3 regions of the Rhodococcus sp. 1R11 genome follow, and region 3 is predicted to be linked to each of the others. Evidence: riboswitches for the same ligand, from Rfam matches in the RefSeq annotation. Region 3 holds a riboswitch; each other region holds the start of a gene.
The links. A riboswitch is a leader RNA that binds a small molecule or an ion and turns the genes downstream of it on or off. The one in region 3 is predicted to bind thiamine pyrophosphate.
Positions count from the first base shown of each region.

Region 1: linked by a shared signal. The riboswitch ahead of thiO (glycine oxidase ThiO) and the one ahead of E4P29_RS23830 (TenA family protein) in region 3 are both predicted to bind thiamine pyrophosphate.
Region 2: linked by a shared signal. The riboswitch ahead of E4P29_RS24300 (3-oxoacyl-ACP reductase) and the one ahead of E4P29_RS23830 (TenA family protein) in region 3 are both predicted to bind thiamine pyrophosphate.

Region 1 covers NZ_SPNG01000001.1:452,580-455,851, reverse strand. Annotated here, with positions in the region: gene E4P29_RS02280 (NUDIX hydrolase) at 1-758, shown strand, start outside; gene thiE (thiamine phosphate synthase) at 789-1,481, opposite strand; TPP riboswitch at 1,528-1,639, shown strand; gene thiO (glycine oxidase ThiO) at 1,640-2,722, shown strand; gene thiS (sulfur carrier protein ThiS) at 2,719-2,934, shown strand; gene E4P29_RS02260 (thiazole synthase) at 2,939-3,272, shown strand, end outside.
Region 2 covers NZ_SPNG01000019.1:19,847-23,118, forward strand. Annotated here, with positions in the region: gene E4P29_RS24290 (alpha-amylase family glycosyl hydrolase) at 1-1,149, shown strand, start outside; gene E4P29_RS24295 (hypothetical protein) at 1,142-1,453, opposite strand; TPP riboswitch at 1,559-1,651, shown strand; gene E4P29_RS24300 (3-oxoacyl-ACP reductase) at 1,700-2,461, shown strand; gene E4P29_RS24305 (LLM class flavin-dependent oxidoreductase) at 2,463-3,272, shown strand, end outside.
Region 3 covers NZ_SPNG01000018.1:7,563-10,834, forward strand. Annotated here, with positions in the region: gene E4P29_RS23825 (ABC transporter substrate-binding protein) at 1-630, opposite strand, end outside; gene E4P29_RS23830 (TenA family protein) at 627-1,349, opposite strand; TPP riboswitch at 1,343-1,442, opposite strand; gene E4P29_RS23835 (sugar porter family MFS transporter) at 1,506-2,903, opposite strand; gene E4P29_RS23840 (hypothetical protein) at 3,020-3,272, opposite strand, start outside.

The DNA.
Region 1 (3,272 bases), on a different contig from region 3:
TGCTCCGTGCGCCCTCCGATGCGGGCGAACCGATGGTGTTGCTGCAGCACCGCGCGTTGTGGAGTCATCAGGGCGGAACGTGGGCCCTGCCGGGCGGGGCTCGCGACTCGCACGAGAGCACCGAGCACGCGGCGGTCCGCGAGGCGCACGAGGAAGCCGGTATCGCGGCCGAACAGTTGAGCGTGCGCAGCGAGCGTGTCACCGCCGCAGTCCCGAGCGGTTGGTCGTACACCACGGTCATCGCCGACACCGATCACCCGCTCGCCACCGTCCCGAACGGTGAGAGCACCGAACTGCGATGGGTGCCGGAGTCCATCGTCGCCGAGCTGCCACTGCACCCGGGTTTCGCGTCGAGCTGGCCGTCGTTGCGTACCGAGCCGCTGCGCGTGCTGCTCGACACCGCCAACGTCCTCGGCTCCCGGCCCGACGGCTGGTGGAAGGACCGCGCCGGCTCGACGGATGCGCTGTTGACGTCCTTGGCCGCGACACTGCCGCGCACGGTGGAGCTACCGAGCGGCCAGTACGGCTGGCTCACCCGCATCGAGGCCGTGCTCGAAGGGCAAGCGCGCGACGCCCTGATCGACGATCCGCGCATCCCGGTGATTCTCGCGGACGGCAGTGGCGACGACACCCTCACCGATCAGGCCCACCGATCGACGGACCTGACCGCGTTGGTCACCGCCGACCGCGGCCTGCAGAATCGACTGCCCGGCGCGGTGCAGGTGCTCTCGCCGTCCGCCGTGCTCGCCTGGCTGTGACATCCGCTTTGTGACATCAGCCCAGTGACGTCAGTTCTGTAGCGCCTGTACCAGCGCGCGTGCGGCAGCCTGCGGATCGCGCGCCTCGGTGATCGCCCGAACGACCACGATGCGCTCGGCTCCCGCCGCTCGAACCTGATCCACATTGGTCGCGTCGACGCCGCCGATGGCGAACCATGGCCGCTCCGGCAGCGCATCCGCGGTGGCCCGCAGCGTTTCCAAGCCGGCGGCCGAGCGGTTGGGCTTGGTGGGCGTCGGCCACACCGGACCGACGGCGAAGTAGTCGACGCCGTCCTCGATCGCAGCGAGCGAGGACTGCGCGCGGTTCTGCGTCGAGCGTCCGATCACCACGTCCGGGCCGAGAATCTGGCGCGCATAATGCACCGGCAGGTCACCCTGGCCCAGATGCAGGACGTCGGCACCGGACGCCAGCGCCAGATCCGCGCGGTCGTTGACGGCCAGCAATGCACCGTGGCGTTTGGTGGCAGCGAGCAGAATCGCCAGCGCAGCGAGCTCGTCCTTGGCCTCGAGCGGCCCGAACTGGCGCTCACCGGCGGAGTTCTTGTCGCGCAGCTGGATGATGTCGACGCCGCCGGACAACGCGGCCTCGGCGAACTGCGCGAGATCGCCCTTGTCGCGCCTGGCATCGGTACACAGGTAGAGGCGAGCGGACGCAAGACGCTCGCGAGGAGTCTGGTTGCGGGCGGTCTGAGTTGGGTGCACGAAACGAACTGTATTCTCATGGCAGCCGCGACCGACGACGGAGTGGCCGACATATCGCGGGAGTCCCGAGGATCGTGGGGCTGAGAGTGGGTTCGCCGCCCTTACCGTCAATACCTGAACCCGATCATGCGGGCGCAGGGAGTGAGGACGTGAATCGCGTGCATATCGTCGTAATCGGCGGAGGCGTCATCGGGCTGTCGACGGCGCTACGACTGGCGGAGGACGGCCACCGGGTGGTGGTGCACGATCCTGCGCTGGGTCGAGGCGCGTCGTGGGTCGCCGGCGGCATGCTGGCCCCGCTGTCCGAGGGGTGGCCCGGTGAACACGAACTCCTACGGCTCGGTGCCGCGTCACTGGCGCGGTGGCCGGACTTCGCCGGACGCCTTCCCGGCCCGTCGGTGTTCTCGGCCACCGGATCGATGACGGTTGCCCTCGACTCCGCCGATGCCTCCGACCTGCGCACGATCGCCGAATGGGTGGGCGAGCAGGGACACGAGCTCGAGATTCTCGGCCGCGCGCAGGTGCGTGAACTCGAACCTGCGTTGGCGCAGAACATTCGGCTCGGATTGTTGGCACCGACCGAGCTGTCCGTCGACAATCGGGCCCTGGTCGCCGCGCTCGAGCAGGGATGTCTCGATGCCGGAGTGGAGTTCGTGGCAACCTCGATCGACGCAATTCCCGACGCCGACCAGGTGGTCCTGGCCGCCGGTTCTCGCTGCGCCGCACTGTGGCCGACACTGCCCGTCCGGCCGGTGAAAGGCGAGATCCTGCGGCTGCGTCGCCGACCCAGCGCCGCACCGCCGCCGAGCCGCACCATCCGCGGAACCGTGCACGGCCGCCCCGTGTACCTGGTGCCACGCGGTGACGGATTGGTCGTCGGCGCAACACAATACGAATCCGGTGAGGACACGCAGGTCACCGTGGCGGGGGTACGAGACCTGATCGCCGACGCGGAACGGCTGATGCCGAGCATCGGCGAGTACGAACTGTACGAGACCGCTGCAGGATTACGGCCGATGAGCCCCGACGGACTGCCGTTGATCGGCAGACTCGCCGACAACGTGATCGTCGCTACCGGACACGGCCGCAACGGCATTCTGCTCGCGCCGATCACCGCAGACGCCGTCGCCGCGCTGATATCGGGCGAGGCGCTACCCGAGGCGAAAGCCGCCACACCCGAACGCTTCTCGGACATCTCGAGCCCACAGATCGACTCTTCTCGAATCGAAAGGACACCATGACACAGGTTGCCATCGGCATCACCGTCAACGGCGAGGATCACCTGCTCACCGAGGACATGACCATGCGTCGGCTGCTCGAATTCCTGGGGCTGCCCGAGAAGGGCATTGCCGTCGCCGTCGACGGTGCTGTGCTGCCCAAGAGTCGCTGGGAGACCACCGACGTCCAAAAGGGTTGGACCATCGACGTTCTCACCGCAGTGCAGGGTGGTTGAGCGCATGACGGACGTGACCACTTCCGGACTGACAATTGCCGATCGCACCTTCACCTCGCGGCTCATCACCGGCACCGGGGGAGCGGCCAACCTCGCCGTCCTCGAGGAGGCGCTCGTGGCGTCGGGCACCGAACTGACCACCGTCGCGATGCGCCGCGTCGACGCCGCAGGTGGGACGGGAGTGCTCGATCTGCTGCGCCGGTTGAACATCGCCCCGCTGCCGAACACCGCGGGGTGTCGAGGATCGGCCGAGGCCGTGCTCACCGCTCAACTGGGCCGCGAGGCGCTCGAGACCGACTGGGTGAAGCTCGAAGTGATCGCCGACGAGCGAACCCTGC
Region 2 (3,272 bases), on a different contig from region 3:
GGTGCGTCGGGCATCGCCCTCGGTCCGATCTTCGAGTCCGAGAAGCACGGCTACGACACCGTCGACTACTACCATGTCGACGGTCGGCTCGGCACCGACGAGGATATCGACTCGCTGATCGCGGCGGCGCACTCCCGCGGCCTGAAGGTGATGTTCGACGGCGTCTTCAACCATGTCGCGCAAAGCTTCCCGAAGTTCCGTGAGGCCCTGGCCGAGGGCCCGGATTCCGAGGCCGCCGGGTGGTTCCATCTGGACTGGTCCGGGAACGAGCCGACGCATCGCAACTTCGAGGGCCACGACGAACTGGTCGCACTCAACCACGAGAGCCCGCATGTGCAGCAGTACGTCGTGGATGTGCTCTCGCACTGGCTCGAACGCGGCGTCGACGCCTGGCGGCTCGACGCGGCCTACGCTGTACCGCCACGCTTTTGGGCCGCGGTGCTCCCGAAGGTTCGTGAGAAGCACTCGGATGCATACTTTCTGGGCGAGGTCATCCACGGTGACTACGACCGGATCGTCTCGGCCTCCACGTTGGATTCGGTTACCCAGTACGAACTGTGGAAGGCGATCTGGAGTGGCCTGAGCGAGAAGAATTTCTTCGAGCTCTCGCATGCGTTGGAGCGCCATAACGGCTGGCTCGACGCCTTCGTGCCCGCCACCTTCGTCGGAAATCATGACGTCAACCGCATCGCCAGCGTCATCGAGGACGAGCGACATCTGCTGCACGCGTTGGTGGTTCTGTTCACCGTGGGCGGTATGCCGATGATCTACTACGGCGACGAGCAGGCGTTCCGCGGTATCAAGGAAGATCGCGTCGGCGGTGATGACGAGGTGCGTCCCGAATACCCGGAGACATCCGAGGATCTGGCCCCGTACGGTTGGCCGGTCTACCGCGTGCATCAGGAGCTGATCGCAGTTCGGCGTCGCAATCCGTGGTTGTACTCCGCGCGCACCGAGACTCTCGAGCTCACCAACACCGCACTGCTCTACCGCGTGTACGCGGACGACAATTCGATGACGGTGGCGCTCAACCTCGGCGACGACGCGATCGACTACGCGGTCGAAGGTGCTGAGGTGATCGCGGGCGAGGCACACCTGGACGGCGGCAGGGTCACGGTGCCCGCGCACGGCTGGGCGATCGTCAGCTGAGTGCTCTGGCCGCCTTTGCGCGGTCGAAGAACGCCAGCAGATGCGGCAGCTGTTCGTCGGTCACGGTGAACTTCATACGGTCGCCCGAATAGCCGATGCTGCCGTCGGATGCTCGCAGACCGAGGACGATCTTGGTGCCGTCCCGCGTCGGCTTCGCGTCCACACCGAGCTGATCGACGTGCCACCGACAGCGCCCACCGGCCGCGATCCTCACGGCGGCGTCGAACGCTTCGACCGTGCGGTGGTCGAGTACAAAAATCACGTTCTCGTCGAGGCGATACTCCAGGTAGACGCGTTCGGCCATGGCGGCACAGTAACTTGTCATCGTCCTATTCGGGTATCTATCAACTGAGCTAGAGACCCGTATCGACGGCAATGCAGCGACCTGCCGAGCCCGGTGGGTACAGTCGAGCGCGACACGGGGTGCCCCCAGGGGCTGAGAACACACCCGTCGAACCTGATCTGGTTAGGACCAGCGAAGGGAATGTCGTGACGTTTCGGTATTCCTGTCTCTCGTGACGGTCCCGACCTCGAACGAGAGGCGAGGCGCATGAAAATCGACGAGCAGACGGTGTTGGTCACCGGCGGTGGGCGCGGACTCGGGGCAGCGATCGCTGCGGCGTTCGCCGGTCAAGGCGCACGTGTGGTGATCGACTATCGCACCAGCAAAGAAGCCGCCGAAGCGCTGGCCGACCGCCTGGGCGGAAATGCTTTCGCGGTTCAGGGTGATGTGACCGACGAGAGCGCGGTGGCCACGGTGTTCGACTCGGCCCGTGCGCATTTCGGCACTCCGATCACCACCGTCGTCAACAACGCATTGGCCGACTTCTCGTTCGACGGTGATGCCCGCCCCAAGGCCGACACCATCACCTGGGAGCGCTTCGACGCCCAGTTGCGTGGCAGCGTCCGCGCCGCGTTGCTCACCACTCAGGCTGCGCTGCCGGGAATGCGTGAGGCGGGCTTCGGCCGAATCATCAACGTGGGCACCAACTTGTTTCAGAATCCGGTGGTGCCGTACCACGACTACACGGCGTCCAAGGCCGCACTGCTCTCGCTGACCCGCACTCTGTCCGCGGACCTGGGCGTTGACAACATCACCGTCAACATGGTCTCGGGTGGACTGCTGCGCACCACCGATGCCAGCGCCGCGACCCCGGCCGAGGTGTTCGACTTCATCGCTGCCTCGACCCCGCTGCAACGCGTCACCACGCCGGAGGAATTCGCCGATGCTCTGCTGTTCTTCGCCTCCCCGTGGGCGCGGTCGGTGACCGGTCAGAACCTCGTTGTCGACGGCGGTCTGGTCAAGAACTGATATGCACCTCAACGCGTTTCTGTACGGCTGCGGACATCACAGTGCAGCGTGGCGGCATCCCGATTCGCGAGTGGAGGACCTGGGCAACATCGCGTACTACGAGGAACTTGCGCAGCTGGCCGAACGGGGAAAGTTCGACGCGGTGTTCTTCGCCGACGGGCATTCCGTTCGCGATCCGGCCGGCGCAGGAACCTGGTTTCTCGAACCGATCACGGCGCTGTCGGCCATGGCCAGAGCCACCACCCACATCGGTCTGGTCACGACTGTGTCGTCGACGTTCTACACCCCGTTCCATGCCGCGCGCATGCTGGCGTCGCTCGATCACATCAGCGGCGGCCGAGCCGGCTGGAACGTCGTCACCTCCATGTTCGACGCCGAGGCACGCAACCACGGGATGGATGTCATCCCGGCTCGTGAGGAGCGTTATGCTCGCGCCGAAGAGTTCGTCGATACTGCACTGGCGCTGTGGGATTCGTGGGACGCCGACGCGTTGACGCTCGATCGCGCCGGAGCGTATGCGGACCCGGCCAAGGTGCATGCCATCGATCACGACGGCAAACATTTTCGGGTCGACGGTCCGTTGACGGTGCCGCGTTCACCGCAGGGCAGGCCGGTGCTGTTCCAGGCCGGGGCGTCGGGGCCGGGTCGTGATCTCGCTGCGAAGTACGCCGAGGCCATCTATGCCGTCGCCTACGATCTCGTTGCAGCGCAGAGCTATTACGACGACGTGAAGGCGCGCATCGCCCACGCGGGCCGAGACAGTGCGGCAGTGGGAATCATGCCGGGTTTGGTGACGTACATCGGATCGACG
Region 3 (3,272 bases):
GAATCCGTAATCGGTGTAATCGAAGTACTTCATCGGCGTTCCGCTGTGCTCGGCCTCGATGCCCTCCCATGCGAGGTACGACACCGTGAAGTCCGCAGTGCCGGAGTACACCGCCTCGTAGGCCGATGTGCCGAGTACGACGGTCTCGTATTCGCCTGTGCCACCGTCATTCTCGATGACCTGTCGAAGCCCGGCCTGCTCGCCGGATTCACCGAAACCGGCGTAGACCTTGCCGTCGAGTGCGCGTGGGCTCGCGATGTCGTCCCGATCCGCACGCACTCCGATGCCGGTGGCCCAATGCTGCAGTGGTGCGAGGACGGACACGGTCCGAGCGCCGGCCGATCTGGCGAAGACCGTCGAACTCTGGGTGCTGATACCGAATTCGGCGTTGCCTGCGTCGACGAGCGTGTCCGCGGCGGTGTTGTTGTACGGCAGTACTTCCACATCGAGCCCGGCGTCGGCGAAGTAGCCCTCCTGAAGGGCGACGTAGAGGCCGGTGTGATTGGTGTTGGGAGTCCAGTCGAGGGCGAAACGGATGGTGTCGGAATCCGTCGACTGCGAGCAGCCGGCCATCACCGTGGTCGCGAGGACTGTCGCCGCCATCACCGTGAGCAGTCGAGACGTTCTCATGCGTGCACCGGGCTTTCGGTCGAGGGCCACGCAGTGGGGTGTAATGCGCTGTCCCAGAACATCAATTCGTATCTGGACGCGACGACGAAGGCGTCGATCATCTGCTCACGCTGTAGTTCCGTCGCAGAGTCGGCCGCGTCGTCGACGAAGCCCTTGGCAGCTTCGACGATGGCATGGAATTCGGGTGCGTCGTAGTTGGCCACCCACTGTGCGTAGGGATGACCGGGATCGCGTGCCAGCACTGCTTTCGCCGCTCCGGCCAACGAGCGGCCGACGTCGGCGTAGATCCAGAAGCACGGCAGAACAGCCGCCGCCGCAACGGGATACGGCTCGGTCGCCGCGGCGGCCGTCAGATAGGAGGTGTAGCCGAGGCATACCGGTGACGGAGCCGGCGTCTCGGTGGCGGAGGGGAGAACGTTTCCGGTGAGCATGGCCTCGTGCGAGGCGGCCTCGTCCATCGCGCTCGATGCAGCGCCGGCCCAGAACGCTCCGGCTACCGGTGTCGGGGCGTGCGCTGCCAGCAGGGACAGCGCCTTCACGTAGCCACCGAGATACAGCGAATCCTGTTCCAGATATCGACGAAATGCGTCGAGTGGAAGTGTCCCCGCACCGAGCAGGCGGAGGAATTCGAGATCGTCGATCGCGCGTCTGATGTGCGCGGATGCGTCCCAGAGTCGATCGGTGAAGCGGACCGGGTCCGCAGATACAACAGGCGTCATCGCCTTGACATCCCTTCGTCAGTATTACCTGCATCAGGTTCGGCGGGTTTGATCTCAGCATCCGCATCGGCGGACACACCCCGTGTCAGAACGTCAGTGACAGTAACACCGGTCACCATGTACCGGTGTTACTGCCCCTTGGACCTCGGCCTGGGTCTAGCCCAGCATGTCCTCGAGCTCCATGCCCTTGGTCTCGCGGATGTTGGACTTGACGAAGAGGAACGACAGCGCCGCGAAGAGCGCGAAGCCGGCGTAGATGACCCACAGTCCGACGGACGACGTCAGTGGTGGGAAGGCAAGCGTGACAGCGAAGTTGGCGATCCAGTTCGCAGCCGTACCGATACCCAGTGCCATGGCGCGCATCCGGTTGGGGAACATCTCGCCGAGCATGACCCACATGATGGGTCCCCAGGTCGATGCGAAGAAGATGACGAACAGATTCGCCCCGACCAACGCGATCGCACCCCACGGCGAGGGCAGGCTGACCTCGTCGCCGCTGCCGGTCGCCTGCGAGAAGGCGACGGACGCCATGACGAGTCCGACGAACATTCCGACGGACCCGGCCATCAGCAACTTGCGCCTGCCGATGCGATCGACGAACAGAATGGCCACGAACGTCATGGCGACGTTGATGACCGCCGTGATGACCGAGGTGGTGAACGACTGGTCCTCGGTGAACCCGACCGACCGCCACAGCGTCGTCGAGTAGTAGAAGATTGCATTGATGCCGACCAGCTGTTGCAGGACGGCCATCGTGATGCCCACCCAGACGATCGGCTGCAGACCGAACTTGGGGCCACGGATGTCGGCGAACGACGATCGGGCCTCCTTGCGCAGCGTGAGCCTGATCTCGTGCACTCGCTCGTCGGGATGCAGCTCGCCGGTGATGTTCGCCAGGACCGCGGCGGCTTCCTCGTCCAGATGCTGACCCACCAGATAGCGCGGTGATTCCGGGATCAGGGTGGCCAGGATTCCGTAGACCAGAGCGGGTATCACACCGACGAGGAACATCCAGCGCCACGCCTCGACGCCGAACCACAGGTCGTTGGAGGCTCCGTCGGCCGCGCCTGCAAGAAGGGCGTCGGAGAGCAAGGCAGCGAAGATACCGATGGTGATCGCCAACTGCTGCAGCGAGGCCAGAGCGCCACGCCATTTGGCGGGCGCGATTTCGGCAATGTAGGCCGGTGCGATGACCGACGCGATGCCGATGCCGAGACCGCCGAGCACACGCCAGAGCATGAGATCGGGAACGCTGAACGCGAATCCGGAGCCGACCGAAGAAATGGTGAACAGAGCCGAGCCGAGCAACATCACCTTCTTGCGGCCCCAACGGTCGGCGAGACTACCGGCGAACCAGGCACCGATCGCGCAGCCGATCAGGGCGATCGCCACGACGAACCCGGTGGTGAACGAGCCGAGAGAGAAGTGGCTTTCGATCGAATCGACAGCTCCGTTGATGACCGAGCTGTCGAAGCCGAACAGGAAGCCGCCGACAGCGGCGGCGACGCTGACGCCGATGACCTTCGCTGTGTGACGGTCCGAGGTCTGATTCATGTGTGACGCACCTTCTGGCCGCGCGTGGGCGCCGGCCGCTGGGGAGACCGTACGGCAGGGATTGTCGTACCGTCCTCGGACATTACGCCTGGTCTTTCGCTGCGCGAACGACGCCGTCAGCGAAGGTCGAAATCGTCGTCCGAGACGGTGAAGCCATGGCCGACCTGATCGGTGCAGGTGACTCCGGTCTGCTCGTCGACGCTGCATCGAACCCCGTTGGTGGAGCCACTACCCGGCACGGTGAGTTCTTCGCCGTACGGGAGCGCCGCCGCGGGTCCGTCGAATCGGTGGAATTTGGGATCGCCCAGGCTCTCGAACTTCGCCGGGGAGCCGGCGATGATCTGCACGGAATTGGGTTTCACGCGGTCG